2 linked regions of the Candidatus Pseudothioglobus singularis PS1 genome follow. The main gene of each other region encodes a partner of the protein of the gene in region 2 in a complex. Links are inferred from orthologs where the notes say so. Each region holds a gene or a part of one and is shown on either strand. Other genes may lie near its edges.

Region 1 (7,561 bases), 240 kb from region 2 along the record:
TTCAGAAATTTATATGACTGATTTTGGACTTGCAATTGCAACAAAGGTTGATGAACGTTTTATTAGTAGTAAACTTAAAGAATGCAAAGAAAGAGCGATCTATGAGCATGCTGAAATGTATTATTCAGATTGGCTAACAAATCTCAGAGAAGAAGCCAATATAGAAATTTATTATGACAAATTACTTTAAAACATAATTTTAATGTCCAAATCTATTAATTTATTTGGCTTTCATAGCATTGAAAGCTTGCTTATAACTAATCCTGAATTGATTATCAAAGTTTCAATTCTAAATAATAGGAAAGATAAAAGAGTCAGTGATTTAGTCAAAATACTAACAATTCAGAAAATAGCATTTTCAATGACTGATAAAAATGATTTGAATCGTATTGCAAAAGGCGAAGTTCATCAGGGAGTTATTTCTGAGGTAATACTTCCTCCAGTTCTGACTGAAGAATTACTTTTTAAATCTATTAGTGAAAATTCATTAAAGCCTTTAATATTAGTTTTAGATTCAATTCAAGATCCAAGAAACTTGGGTGCCTGCCTAAGAAGTGCTAACGCTGCTGGTGTTGATTATGTGGTCATTAATAAAGATGGGTCTGCACCTATTAATGCGGTAGTTCATAAAACCTCCGCTGGAGCTGTAAATAGCCTTAAAATTTTTCATGTCACAAACCTATCACGAACAATCAAAGAGTTTCAAAAAAGAGGAATATGGGTTATTGGTTTAGATGGTTCATCTAAATCAACTATCTATGATGTAAATTTAACTGATGCAACTGCGATAGTAATGGGCGCAGAAGGCAAAGGTATAAGAAGATTAATTAAAGAAAACTGTGATCAAATTGTTACAATACCTATGTCTGGAACTATTGAAAGCCTTAACGTCTCTGTTGCCACAGGTATTGCTCTTTTCGAGAGTAAAAGACAAAGAGAATCCACTTAACATACATAAAAATTTTGGGTATAATTTTCGGCTTTAGAAATTAGATAATGGAAAAGAGTACGCAGCTTCCAAAAACTATAAAAGTATTTAACTTTGCTAAAAAAGAAGTTAATTTGCACGGTGAATATAAAATTGCAAACGTGCCTAGAGTTTCAGATCTAGCAAGGAATAATGAAGACAATTTAAAAGTGAATTTATCTTTTCATTTAGAAAATGGAAAAACCCCTTGCGTTAAGGGGATAATTAATTCTAAGATAGTTTTAGATTGTCAGCGCTGCTTAGACGCCCTAAATTTAGATTTAAAGGTGTTTTTTAATCTTGCCTTTGTAAGATATGAAAGCCAAGCAGAAGGACTAGATAAAGTTTACGAGGTATATGTTTTGGGAGAGGATGAAGAAATAAATACATTGGATTTAATATCTGATGAGCTTCTTTTGTCGCTTCCAATGGCACCATCTCATAAGTTTGATTGCAGTTTAAAAGTTGAATCAGAAATAAAGGTTGAAAAGGTTCATGAAAATCCTTTCGATGTTCTAAAAAATATTAAAATAGCCGATTTTGGCAAGGAGTAAAAAATGGCAGTTCAAAAAAGCAGAAAGACACCTTCTAAAAGAGGGATGCGTCGCTCTCACAATGCGTTAAAAAATCCTGCATTGTCTGAAGATCCAGAAACAGGCGAAACTCACCTTAGACATCATATTACCGCTGATGGATATTATCGTGGGAAGCAGGTAATTAAATCTGCTGCTGATGATATCGAAGAAGTAGAAGCCTAAACAATCCATGTCTATAAGGGTATCAATAGATGCCTCAGGTGGTGATTTTGGATTTTCAGTCACTATCAATGCTGGTATTAGTGCCTTAAAGACCTATGATGATCTTTTAATCAATTTTGTAGGTGATGAGGCTGGGATTAAGAATGAGCTGAATAAAAATTCTTCTTATTCAAATTTTGCTGATCGTATTGATGTCACTCATGCCTCAGAGGTTATCAATATGAGTGATTCTCCCTCTGTGGCTCTAAGACACAAAAAAGACTCCTCAATGAGGATTGCTATTAACCTAGTTAAAAATGGTGATGCTGATGCTTGCGTAAGTGCTGGCAATACAGGCGCACTCATGTCCATTGCACGGTTTGTACTTAAAACTATTGAAGGGGTTGATAGGCCTGCTATTATGTCAGCCGTTCCGACTCTAACTGGACCAACCCATGTTCTAGACTTAGGTGCCAATATTGACTCAAGACCTAGCACCCTTCTTCAATTTGCAATCATGGGCTCCATAGCAGTTCAAAATACTGAAAATATAGAAAATCCTTCAGTAGGACTTTTAAATGTTGGCTCTGAGGAATTAAAAGGAAATGAAAAAAGTCAAGAAACTTCAGAACTCTTAAAAAATTCATCCCTTAACTATATTGGATTTGTTGAGGGTGATGATATTTACAAAGGAAATATAGATGTCATAGTCTGTGATGGCTTTGAGGGAAATATTGCACTCAAGGCAAGTGAAGGAGTTGCAAAAATGTTCTCCTATTTCATCAAGAAGTCATTCAATAAAAACCTTTTTACCAAACTTGTCGCTCTAATAGCACAGCCAGTTATGAGAGACTTTAAATCCAAAGTTGATCCTGGAAAATATAATGGTGCAAGCCTACTTGGGTTAAAAGGTGTAGTTGTTAAGAGTCATGGTAATGCAGACATTGATTCATTTCTCCAAGCAATAAAAGAAGCCTATCTAGAGGCTCATGCTAAAATAACAGATAAAATCTCAACGCAATTAACGCGAGAATTAGAAGAGCATAAATAATTATTAGATCATGAAAAAATATGCAAGAATTACTGGAACTGGAAGTTATTTACCTACAAAAGTTGTCACTAATTTTGATCTTGAAAAAACCCTTGACACCTCTGACGAGTGGATTACTGCAAGAACAGGTATCAAGGAAAGAAGGATTGTAACTGGCCAAAATACTTGTGATCTTGCCCTTGAAGCAAGCATTAAAGCCCTTTCAATGGCGAAGATTGAGCCAGAAGAAATTGATCTTATTATTCTTTCAACAACAACGCCAGACAAAATTTTTCCTGCAACTGCAACAATGCTTCAAAATCGACTTGGGGCCTCATGCCCAGCCTTTGATCTTCAAGCAGTATGTGCAGGCTTTGTCTTCGCTTTAACAACCGCACAGCAATATATTGAAAATGGAAGTGCTAAAAATATTTTAGTAGTTGGCAGTGAAACGATGTCAAAAATTGTTGATTGGTCTGATCGATCAACGGCTATTTTATTTGCTGATGGGGCTGGAGCAGTAGTTTTAAGTGCAGATAACACAACAGGTATTAAACATTCAAAGCTTTTTAGTGATGGTAGCTACCTTTCTTCTCTTCACGTAAATAATAATGGTATTGATGAGCTTGGAACAATCCAGATGGAAGGTAATGAAGTTTTTAAAATTGCTGTTAATAGACTTTCAGACCTTGCAGAAGAGACCCTCAATGAATGCAATATGAGCTCAGAAGACTTGACTTGGATGGTTCCGCATCAGGCAAATATTCGAATCATCAAGGCTGTTGCAAAAAGAATCAAACTACCAATGGAAAAGGTGATTCAAACCCTTGATAAACATGGCAATACCTCAGCAGCGTCTATACCTCTTGCACTTGACGTTGGGGTTCGTGATGGAAGAATAAAAAAAGGAGATACACTGCTATTTGAAGGAATTGGTGGCGGCTTTAGCTGGGGAAGTGTACTCTTAGAGTATTAATATGACCTATTCATGAGTCTTGTTGTAAGCAAGCTTAATGGCCCACAATCAACGCTCAAATGAGACAATTCTTCTTGAGCATTTTGGTATAGATTTTCAAAAGTTTTGATGGACTCATTCAGGCCAATTATTGAAGGGTAGGAAGGTTTGTTTTTTACTGCATCTGAGTTTTGACGCTTACCCAATACTTCGTCAGAAGTAGTTACATCTAAAACATCATCTTGAATCTGATAGGCAAGCCCTAAATGACTTGCGAAAGACTCTAGTATTGATAAATCATTTTCACTTGCATTATGTAATAATGCACCAAATTTAATAGAACAATTTAGTAATGCGCCAGTTTTCTTTTGATGCATTTTATTAAGAATATTGAGATCAACTTTTTTGGAGACAACAGATAAATCAATTGATTGCCCCTCTGCCATAGCATAGGATGATTTAGCCATTAACTCTAAAAGCTTTATTTTTGTATCAGCATTAATAAGAGGGTCATTTGAAATTAAACTAAATGCCAAAGCCTGGAGACCATCGCCAGCAAGAATAGCTTGAGCCTCGCCAAAAACCTTGTGATTGGAAAGCTGATTGTGTCTTATGTCATCGTTATCCATTGCAGGTAAGTCATCATGGATTAGAGAGTAAATATGAATTAATTCAATTGCACTAGCGCATGAGTCAGCTTTTTCTATTTCTGAGTCATATAAACTAGCTACTGTATAGGTTAAGATTGGCCTAAACCTCTTTCCTCCAGCTAAAACGCTATACTTCATAACATCCCTAAGCTCTATATCAGAGTTAGGACTTGAAGGAATAGAGCCTAAAAAACTGTCCAAACAGGAGTTAACTCTCTCCCTATACTGGTCATGAATCTTCAAAAGACTTTTCTTCGTTGTAGTTATCGCTTTCACTTAAAACACTAATACGCTGCTCAGCATCCGTAAGCGCAGTATGGCATTGCCTATGGATTTTAACCCCCTCTTCAAAGTATTTAAGCGACTCCTCTAGGCTTAAATCACCCGACTCCATTTTGCTAATGATTTCCTCAAGCTTTAACAAGCCTTTATTGAAATTGAATTTTTCAGCCGCCATTAGAGTCTCTCGCTTATGATTGATTTAAGATATTATCCATCCATTTACTAGGGAATATTTTACCTAACAAAGAAAAAAGTTTTGTTGGAAAGGTGACTCGATAGTAATTTTTTGGATTGCTGGACTCTAATGCATGTATTGCACACTTTAAAACTGCCTCAGGAGGCAGAGTGAATTTAACATTTTGGCCTGACTTAAGCCTCTTTATCATTACTTTGTATTGAGTCTGGTAATGACTTTTAGAAATATCAATATTTTTCTTGAATGCCAAATAAGCGTTCTCTCTAAATTTTGATTCTATTGGACCTGGTTGTATTGAAGAAAGCTTGATATTTGTATCTCTCAGCTCTAATCGTAATGTGCCAACAAGCCCTTCAATAGCAAACTTTGATGCAACATATGCACCCCTTGAAGGCATTGCCACAAAACCCAGTACAGAGCTTATGTAGATAATTCTACCCGAATTAATATTTCTCATCCCAGGAAGGACTAAGTTTGTAAGCTCATGCCAACCAAAAACATTAGATTGAAACTGTTTTTCTAGAGTATCTCTCGAAATATCCTCAAGGGCGCCAGCTTGACCATAAGCCCCATTATTGATTAGTGCATAAACATTATCAGTCATTTCAAAAAGTTTAATTACTGCATCATTTATTGACTCTGATGAAGCTAAATCTAAAAGAAGAGACTCAAAACCAAGATTTTGAAGGTTTTTGACATCATCAGGAGATCTTGCTGAAGCAAAGACTCGATAACCTTTATCTTTAAGTCCTTTTGCTATACAAAGACCAATGCCACTTGAACAGCCTGTAATTAATACAGATTTCATTTTTGAATATTGGTCCAATACTCTGCTTTAGCTCTTAAATCTTTATCAATACTTTCAGATCTTAACACAAGAAAATCATAAGCCATCCTAAAACGAGGGTTTCTAATAAGTGCTTTTGATTTTTTTGGATTATAGTTCTCTAACTGATATTGCATTAACCATATGTCCTTGACTCGAGATGAGAGCCATCTAGGCATCATCACTTGCTGTGTTTGTTTCTTAATGACATCTTCAGAAGCCTGAAGCATTAACTCAATTCGAGATTTGTTTTTTTTACTTATTTGATTAAACCTTTTATTCACTGCAGACCACAGGAAAACTGCAAATAAAAAAGCAGGTGTAACACTGTTGCCATTCCTGATTCTTTCAGAGGTATTGATTAAAGAGGAATCAACAAATGGGTTTTCTTTAGTTTGTGAAAAAAGATGTCTTAAAAGACCCAGTCGATCAAGCTCATGGAATATTTCAATCGAATTTTCATTATGAAAAAGCTTAATAACCTCCTCATAAAGTCTTGCTGGAGGGATTTTTACAAGTAACTGAGAGTTTGCTTGAATTGCTTCAATAAGCTGAGATTCAATATTCGCATTCAATTTTGCCTGAAAACGAACTGCTCGAATCATCCTAACTGGATCTTCCTCAAAACGCTCTGAGGGGTCACCAATCATTTTAATTTTTAAAGCTTTTAGATCATCAAGCCCACCCACATAATCGATAATTTCAGATTTTTTAATATCATAATAAAGACCATTTACAGTAAAGTCTCTTCGAAAAACATCGTCTTCTAGGGCACCATAATAATTATCTCTAAGCACCAAACCATCATTTGAAGTTTGGACTTTACCAGCACGAAAAGTTGCAACTTCAATGAATTTTCTTGCTGAAAACATAATATGAACTAACTTAAAACGCCTTCCAATAATTCTAGAGCGTTTAAAAAGTTTATGAATTTGTTCTGGTGTTGCACTAGTTGCTATATCAAAGTCCTTAGGTTTGTGTCCAAGAAGAATATCTCTTATACAACCCCCTACTAAATAAGTCTCATGGTCTGATTTATTTAATTTTTTTAAGATCTTTAAAGCATCTTGATCTAATAATTTTTTGTCAAATTTAACCTTTTGACGAATTGGACTCATATACTAACAACTTCTCTTGGAGACCAACCTTCTTTTCTATGTTCGCATTCAACATTTGTATAGACCCCACCTCTAACATTAAAGACAGCTTTTAGTCTTATAAAACGAGGATCCATAACCTCAACTAAATCATCTAAAATCTTATTTGTTACAGCCTCATGAAAAGCCCCTTCATTTCTATACGACCAGAAATAATTCTTTAATGCTTTTAGCTCAACACAAAATTTATCTGCAATATACTCAATATGAATATCAGCAAAATCAGGCTGGCCTGTTAATGGACATAAACATGTAAATTCTGATGAATCAATTCGAATTACGAAATCTCTTTCAGAATTGGGATTGTCAAAGACTTCTAATATTTTACTTGGTGAACTAGACATTTTTTTTCTCTGGTTTAAATAAAATAAGTATTTTATCAATAAAATATAATAATTTTCCTTCTCTTAAGTGATACAAAAAAAGGAAAAATAAAATAAACAATAAATGAACTGACCATAAGCCTACCATAGGATTTAATTCTCCATTTTCAATTGAAGTTTTGGCTACCAATAATCCATTGTTATAAATCATAAAAATTAAAACACCAATTAACAAATTAATGCCCTTGCCATTTCTTGGAGAGGCTTTGCCCAAAAGAACTCCAATAATAGATAAAATTAAAATTGATATTGGCTGTGAAAAGCGCCACTGCATCTCAGCATTTGCTAGCAAACTATCATCAGTTAACAAATTGATTGAAGTTTTTTCTTCAACTTCAGAAAAATTAGAGAGCGACTTTTGAACTTCACCAGAAACTA
Region 2 (7,664 bases):
ATAGTTGATATTGGACCAGTTGCATTTTTTTCTTTAACCGTATCAATAGCTCTGGTTGCAAGGATTCCCCCTACAGAATCATTTGAAACCTCTCGGATTAGTTTTTCTATGTCGCTCTTTTTTGTGCATGGCCTGACAGAGTCATGAACTAAAACCCAGTCATTGGGCTGGGCGTATTTATTTAAAGAATTTAATGCGTTCAGTACAGAATTGAACCTCTCTTTGCCACCTTCTACAGCTTCTAAAAGCTTTGAGTGATTAAAAAAAGATGAAGACTTAAAAAAAGAGTCTGTTCTTGATAAAGAAACTATAAAGCCTGAAATCAGATTAATTTCCAAAAGGGTTTTAAGGCTTTGATCAATAATTGTCAGGCCATTTTCAAGCTTTAAATATTGTTTTGGGACTGAAGAGCCCATTCTTATGCCGACACCACTTGCTGGAACGATTAAAAAATATTTGTCTTTATTCATGTCCGCAAGAACATCCTTAATTTAGTGTTTAGTCAATTATAAAGTAGCACTATCATTTTCTGCTAATGGTTCAGTTTTAATGGCCCTATTTATTTTAAAAAAGTACTCACCTTCTTTAATCAGTCCATATTTAAACCTTGCTTTTGATTCGATTAGATTTAAATCTTCCTGAGTATAGCTACCTATTTTGCTTTGAAGAGAGACATTATCATTTTCTAAATCTTCATTATTCAGCTTTATTTGATTGAGAGCTCTCTCTTTATCAATGACAACTCCCGGAAAGTTGTTATCAATAATGTTCTGTTTGATTAAAGCAAAAAGAATGAAGATTAGAATTAGGGTGATTTTATTTTTATAAATAAAACCAATTAAACCAGTTTGTGATTTATTGCTCATCTAATTCTTTGTAGATTGTCATTAGGTAAGTTTGAGAATAATAGTCATGAAATGGAAGTTTTTTTTTGTTTAAAAATTGAAAAATAAAGCCTATTCCTGCCAATGAAATTATTGCTAGAAAAAAACGGATAGCCGATTGCCAATAAGTTATATTGCCCCCATCCTCTTGAATAATTTCAAATTTCCATGCCCTCATCCCTAGAGTTTGTTTGCCCTTTACCCATGATATTGAAAAATATGAATACATTACTGGTAAGGTAACTAGAAAGAAAAAAAACGGATTTGTAATTGGCTCTTTATTGTTAATAAGGATTATGATTCCAGCAATAAAAAAAACAAATGAAAAGACTAGAAAGAGGTCATAAGATATTGAGCCAATTCGTCGAAAAAATGATACATTTGATTTCATAACTGAACGTTTAGTGAGTTAATTAATTATCCTCTTTATTGACTACTTTGGAAGTAACTTTTCCATCATGAAATTGAGTAATAATCAATTCTTCAGAGTTTACTTGGTTGTGCGAAGTTACAATTTCACCTTTTTTATTTTGTGTAATTGTATATCCCCTTGATAGAGTGTTAAGCGGAGAGAGAAGGCTCAAAACACTCGCACGATTAGAGAGCTGATTTTTTTGAAGTTTTATAAAGTTTTCAGAGTAGTTTTGTAATTGAGAAATTAGCAATTTTAGTTTTCTTTTGTTCTCATCAATGATCCGTTTATTGGTTCTTATCAGTCTGAGCTCCAAGTCGTCAAGTTTTTGTGCGTTCAGAAGAAGTTGCTGACTTGGATCAATAATTCTTTGTCTGAGGAGAGCTAGAGAGTATTTATTGGATTCAACAGATTGCTTTATCGATTCAAGTAAATATTTTTTTAGTTTTGCGGCATTGTAAAGGATGGCATCAACATCAGGGGTTGCAGATACAGCTGCTGCAGAAGGTGTTGGTGCTCTCAAGTCTGCAACAAAATCTGCAATTGTTGTATCAGTTTCATGACCTATCGAGCTAATGATTGGCGTTGAACAATCAAATATTGCTCTTGCAAGCTCTTCTTCATTAAATGCCCAAAGGTCCTCTAGAGAGCCTCCTCCTCTTGCAAGGATTAATACATCACAGATCTTTTGATCATCCGCTGCTTTAAGTGCTTTAATAATCTTATGGTGAGCATTTTCACCTTGAACAATCGTATCATAGAGTAATATCTCTGATAACGGATAGCGTGATTTAAGAACTTCAATAATGTCTCTAATGACGGAGCCAGTTGATGAAGAAATGACGCCAATTTTCTCTGGATATTCTGGGATTTCTTTTTTGTTTTCAGAATCAAATAAGCCTTCCATCCGTAGCTTATTTTTAAGTTGATCAAAGGCCAACTGCAGATTTCCAACGCCTGCTGGCTCCATCTGCTGAACAATAAGCTGAAAATCACCTCTTTGAGGATAAAGTGTGGTTACTCCTCTAATGATAACCGACATACCATTTTCAGGAGTAAACTGAATTTTGCGTTGATTTAATCTAAAAAATGCGCACCTGATTTGACTATTTTCATCTTTAAGGGAGAAATACCAGTGACCTGAAGATGGCTTAGATAAATTTGAAATCTCACCTTGTATAAAGCTTTGTGGGATGTGCTTTTCAATTGAATTCTTACACAATCTTACAAAGTGTGTAACACTATAAATTTCATCAATATTAAACATCAGTTTTAAGGTGCACAAAGACTGCTCCAGTGCCCCCCATATCTTGAGGGCAAGAGCAAAAAGCCAAGACATTGGGGTGTTGCTTTAAGTAGTGCACAACTTGAGATTTCATAATTGAAAGCCCATTATCTGAATGATAGCCCTTGCCATGAATGATTTGAATAAATCTTTTATCAGAATGGAAATGTATAAAGTCAGATACTGATTGACATGCCTGCTCAATTTTATATCCATGCAAATCAATTGATGGAGTCGATCCAATATTACCTTGTTTCATTTTTTTTAGAACTTTGGGCGATAAACCATCTTTAAAGTGAGTAATCACCTCAGATCCTGTTATATTGGCTTCGTATAAAAAGCTATAATTTTCAAACGGTTTACTCGAGCTCATTTTGCGAGGGTTTTGTTTTTTGTGGCTATCTTTATCAAGAGGTTTTTGGAAATCAACCGTTGATCTAAATAAAGATTTGTCGCTTTCATCAATCATAGTATTAATCAATTTTAGATATAAAAAAACCCTCAAAAGAGGGTTTTAATTATATCAATGATTTTGTAATCAATAAATTAACCTTAAGGATAACTTATTAAAGTGCCTTAATTTGGGCACTGATACGTGATTTTTTTCTTGCAGCTTGGTTTTTATGGATTAAACCTTTGCTGACCGCTTGATCCATATTTTTTTGCATATCTGTAAAACCACTCGTGGCTTCTTTTTTGTCTCCAGCATCAATCGCATAAGTAACCTTTTTAATAAAGGTGCGTACTTTTGCTCTAATTTGAGAGTTGTGTTTGTTGCGCTTAACTGCCTGTCTTGCGCGTTTTTTAGAACCTGCTGAGTTGGCCATATTTATTTATTATTGCTTAAATTAAGAAAACATGAATTATAGAGTCTCACCTTAATTTATGCAAGCATTTGTTTGTATTAGCTTAATTTGCCAAAGATTTAATATATTCCAGGGTTTTCTTTTTACCCAATAACAAATGCCAAGTTTTTCCGCCCTGATTTTTCCATAAAGAGACAGCCCTGATTCCTGCTAAGAGAAGGGCCCTTATATGATTTGCAGTATGTTGATTCGATAAGTATATTTGCTCTCCACGAACCATAATTGTTGGATTGAGGCTACCCAAAGTGTTTTTATAGAGCTCAGCCAGTCGGGCAATCGAATTACTATGATAAATATCAAAAAACTCTTGCTTATTGATAAGATTAATTTCTTCTGAGATTTGAGTTAAGAGTTTAGGTTTTTTCATTAATTTTTTTTCTAGATTAATGAGAGCTGTTGTATAGATCATAACGTTATGCATATCAATGGTTTTCTTCTCAAGAATAAGCTTTAAGGAGTCAAAGCCAATTTTAAGATCTTCAGGTGAAGTAAAAATTTCATCTATTGAGTCGCTATTACTTACAATACTGTTAAGGCTTGCTTTATTCGAGTGACTATCACATTTTCCAGAGACGGCAAGCTGATGAACTAGCGCTGAAGACTGAAATATACTCGCTAGAGCAATAGTTTGTTTTGCTGATTTATTCATTGGCCCTTGATTTTATTACACTCCCTCCAAGACAAGTATCACTATTGTAAAAAACGATTGATTGCCCTGGTGTAATAGCTCTTTGAGGATCACTAAAGTTAACTTGTATAGTTCCATCATCTTTGATATTGACACAACATTCTTGGGAAGCCTGTCGATACCGTATTTTTGCGCTGCAATTGATTGGAAACTGAGGCTCTTCATCAATCCAATGAACGTCATCTGCCACAAGTGAGTTATGGTAGAGCATTTGATGATTACCTTGAACAGCGACAATTTTATTCGAATCAACAAGCTTATCTGCAACAAACCAGGGTTCTTGAGAGTCTCCAAATCCACCTCCGATCTCTAAACCCTTTCTTTGGCCTATTGTATAAAAGGGGAGGCCATTATGGTGTTTAATAAACGAACCATCCTGGTCAATGATATCGCCTTTTTCTTTAGGAAGGAAAGTAGTTAAAAATTCTGAAAATGGTCTTTCACCGATAAAACATATACCTGTTGAATCTTTTTTATCTGCGTTCCCAAATTGCTGATTCTTCGCAATTTCACGCACTTCTTTTTTATCAATTTCACCTAAAGGAAATAAGCTTTGTGAGAGTTGATCCTGGTTCAGTAAATGCAGAAAGTAACTCTGATCTTTGTTACCATCCACTCCAGCTTTAAGGAAGTATTTTCCATTTTCATTTGCAATTCTGGCGTAGTGACCTGTAGCAATTTTATCTGCACCAAGGTCCTTTGCGTAGTCTAGAAAAGCTTTAAATTTGATTCTTTGGTTGCACAATACGTCAGGATTGGGCGTTCTACCTTTTTTATGTTCCGATAAAAAATGCTCAAAAACATCTTCCCAGTATTCGTGAGAAAAGTTGACTGTATGCAGCTTAATTCCCAATAAGTCAGCGACCTGCTGAGCGTCTGCAAGATCTTCTGATGCACTGCAATATTCATCATCATCATCCTCATCCCAATTTTTCATAAATAAGGCCTCAACCTGAAAGCCTTGTTGAAGTAATAAGTATGCAGTGACTGACGAATCGACACCGCCAGAAAGACCAACTATAATTTTATTTTGAGAACTCATTTAGTTTTGGTCGTAAGCACCTACAATTTTTTTAACTAACTGGTGTCTTACAACGTCATGCGCACCGAAATGACAAAAAGCAATTTGATCAATATTTTGAAGAATTTTGATTGCATCAGTTAGTCCAGATTGGCTTGGATTTAGTAAATCAATCTGAGTCACGTCACCTGTTATGACCATTTTTGAGCCAAAACCCATCCTCGTTAAAAACATTTTCATTTGGGGTATTGTGGTGTTTTGAGCTTCATCAAGAATGATGTATGACTCGTTAAGTGTTCTGCCTCTCATGAAAGCTAATGGGGCAACTTCTATGACATGTTTTTCTATTAATTTATTGACTCTTTCAAAGCCAATAAACTCGTATAGAGCATCATAAATCGGTCGCAGGTATGGGTCCACTTTTTCACTCAGGTCGCCAGGTAGAAAGCCCAATTTTTCTCCAGCCTCGACTGCTGGTCTGACTAAAACTATTCTTTTTACATTTGAATTTTCAAGGGCCTCAACAGCTCTTGCAACAGCTAAATATGTCTTTCCTGTTCCTGCAGGTCCAATCGCAAAAACTGCATCATTTTCAATGATCGAGTTCACATATTTTTGTTGGTTGTCACTTCTAATATGTATATGCTTTTTACTGGTCTTTATTGTGACTGATTTTGCCTCTCCATTTGGACGGCTGAGTGATTTGATGCTGAGATCAATATCACTAAAATCAATCGTCTTCTTTTCGGACAGGATTAATAGCTCTTGAAGGACAGAAACGGCTTTGTCAGCATTGTCACCCTTAATATTAAAATCAGCCCCTTTATTAGAGATATCTACATCAAGATTAGTGGCTAAATTTTCTAGATTTTTATCTAAGCTTCCACAAATATTAACAAGCTGTTCAGAGCGCTTTATATTGAGAGTAAATTTCATGATTTATATTTTACTGAATTCCATTGAAAACAAATGTTAAGTTGCATGATTTTGCTTCATAATTAATTTATCATTTAACTTATGAATCTATCTAAAATCCTCTTAAAGCTCTTAGTAGTAATTTTAATTTATACTCCTTTTAGTTCGCATGCTCTAGAGAATGACTGCGTTCTTCTTGTGTATCATCGTTTCTCTGATGACGGACCTAAGTCAACGAGCACCTCACCAGAGATCTTTAAGCAGCACCTAGAATACTTAAAAAATAATAATTACAGTGTTCTTCCATTAAAAAATGTAATCAGTAGTCTGCAGTCAAAAGAAAGCTTGCCATCCAATTGCATAAGTCTTACAGCGGACGATGGTTTTTTATCAATCTACACTGAAGCTTATCCATTGTTAGTTGAATATCAATTTCCGATGTCAGTTTTTGTATCTACCAACCCTATTGATAAAAAATATGCATCTATGATGACCTGGAGTCAACTTCGTGAAATGGCACCTTTGGTCGATATTTATAACCATAGCGTTAATCATCTTCATTTAGTTAATCAGAGTGCTCAGATTATTGAAGATGAGATCCTTTCAGCCCAGGAAAGGATAGCGACTGAAATGAGCACAAATGATAAGTTTTTTGCTTATCCATATGGGGAGTTTGATGACTCGTCTTACTCGTACCTTAAGTCAGAGGGTTACATTGCCTTTGGACAGCAGTCTGGCGTTGCAAGTCAAACAAGTGACTTTTTAAATATACCTAGATTTTCAATGTCAGGGCCGTATGCACAAATGAATAGTTTTTCTCTCAAAGTTAAAACACTAGCCATGCCGATTGAAAGCTCTGATCCGAGGTCAATGATTTTTTCAGGAGATCTGATGCCGGTATTGAATCTTAACTTCTCTCGAGAGTTGACCAGCTATGAAAAAAGTAATTTTTCTTGCTATGTCTCTGGTCAGGATAAGGTTAATCTTAAATGGGATGGTCTGCAGTCAGTCAGTATATGGCCAAATGAGCCTCTAGCAATTGGACGCAGCCGATATAACTGCACTATGCCCTATAAAGAGGCAGGGCGATATTATTGGTTTTCAAAGTTATGGCTAAGGCTCTGATTTTTTTACTAAACTAGCCTGAAGAGAGTTCCCAATTCCATCGAGAATCTTGACTGTTACTATCTTTCCAATGAGATCACTGCTTCCAGTAAAGTGAGCAGTTCTCATATTTTCAGTTCTAGCGGATAAGGTCCCACCTTTTTTTGAAGCACCTTCAACTAAAACTTGTTGAAGACTCCCAATCATGGATTTAGAAATCTCTTCAGTGTTAGCATTCAGCCTATCTTGAATAATTGCAAGTCTTTGTTTTTTTATTTCTGAGCTTACATCATCTGGCATACTTGAGGCTATAGTGCCAGGTCTTTTAGAGTAGATAAAACTGAAAGATTTATCAAAGCCAATTTCAGCAATTAAGCTTAGAGTATCGTTAAAGTCCTTTTCTGTTTCACCAGGAAAGCCGATAATAAAATCTGAAGAAATAGATATATCAGGCCTAATCTTCTTTAAATTTCTTATCTTAGATTTATA

Evidence for each region.
Region 1: the proteins of xseA (region 2) and W908_RS03850 are in contact, whole or in part, in a cryo-EM structure (PDB 8TXR), measured with the Escherichia coli proteins. The link is inferred for Candidatus Pseudothioglobus singularis PS1 from one-to-one orthologs.

Annotation. Positions count from the first base shown.
Region 1 is NZ_CP006911.1:748,866-756,426, reverse strand. Bases 3,183-6,008 are described here. They hold W908_RS03850 (exodeoxyribonuclease VII small subunit), read right to left. Parts: upstream 4,797-6,008; coding sequence 4,569-4,796; downstream 3,183-4,568. Other genes in these bases: pcnB (polynucleotide adenylyltransferase PcnB), read right to left, coding at 5,622-6,008; W908_RS03845 (SDR family NAD(P)-dependent oxidoreductase), read right to left, coding at 4,810-5,625; W908_RS03855 (polyprenyl synthetase family protein), read right to left, coding at 3,707-4,582; W908_RS03860 (beta-ketoacyl-ACP synthase III), read left to right, coding at 3,183-3,710. Outside these bases: W908_RS03885 (peptidylprolyl isomerase), read left to right, coding at 1-190; 23S rRNA (guanosine(2251)-2'-O)-methyltransferase RlmB, read left to right, coding at 203-949; W908_RS03875 (YceD family protein), read left to right, coding at 997-1,521; rpmF (50S ribosomal protein L32), read left to right, coding at 1,525-1,725; phosphate acyltransferase PlsX, read left to right, coding at 1,733-2,755; more of W908_RS03860, read left to right, coding at 2,766-3,182; more of pcnB, read right to left, coding at 6,009-6,761; queF (preQ(1) synthase), read right to left, coding at 6,758-7,144; LPS export ABC transporter permease LptF, read right to left, coding at 7,137-7,561. UniProt on the Escherichia coli protein: Bidirectionally degrades single-stranded DNA into large acid-insoluble oligonucleotides, which are then degraded further into small acid-soluble oligonucleotides.
Region 2 is NZ_CP006911.1:512,651-520,314, forward strand. The notes cover bases 431-3,359. They hold xseA (exodeoxyribonuclease VII large subunit), read right to left. Parts: upstream 2,564-3,359; coding sequence 1,298-2,563; downstream 431-1,297. Other genes in these bases: ispD (2-C-methyl-D-erythritol 4-phosphate cytidylyltransferase), read right to left, coding at 431-470; W908_RS02590 (FtsB family cell division protein), read right to left, coding at 507-866; W908_RS02595 (RDD family protein), read right to left, coding at 856-1,275; W908_RS02605 (Smr/MutS family protein), read right to left, coding at 2,556-3,050; rpsT (30S ribosomal protein S20), read right to left, coding at 3,148-3,359. Outside these bases: more of ispD, read right to left, coding at 1-430; more of rpsT, read right to left, coding at 3,360-3,408; high frequency lysogenization protein HflD, read right to left, coding at 3,491-4,096; tRNA 2-thiouridine(34) synthase MnmA, read right to left, coding at 4,089-5,177; W908_RS02625 (PhoH family protein), read right to left, coding at 5,178-6,092; W908_RS02630 (polysaccharide deacetylase family protein), read left to right, coding at 6,174-7,196; tRNA (N6-isopentenyl adenosine(37)-C2)-methylthiotransferase MiaB, read right to left, coding at 7,185-7,664. UniProt on the Escherichia coli protein: Bidirectionally degrades single-stranded DNA into large acid-insoluble oligonucleotides, which are then degraded further into small acid-soluble oligonucleotides.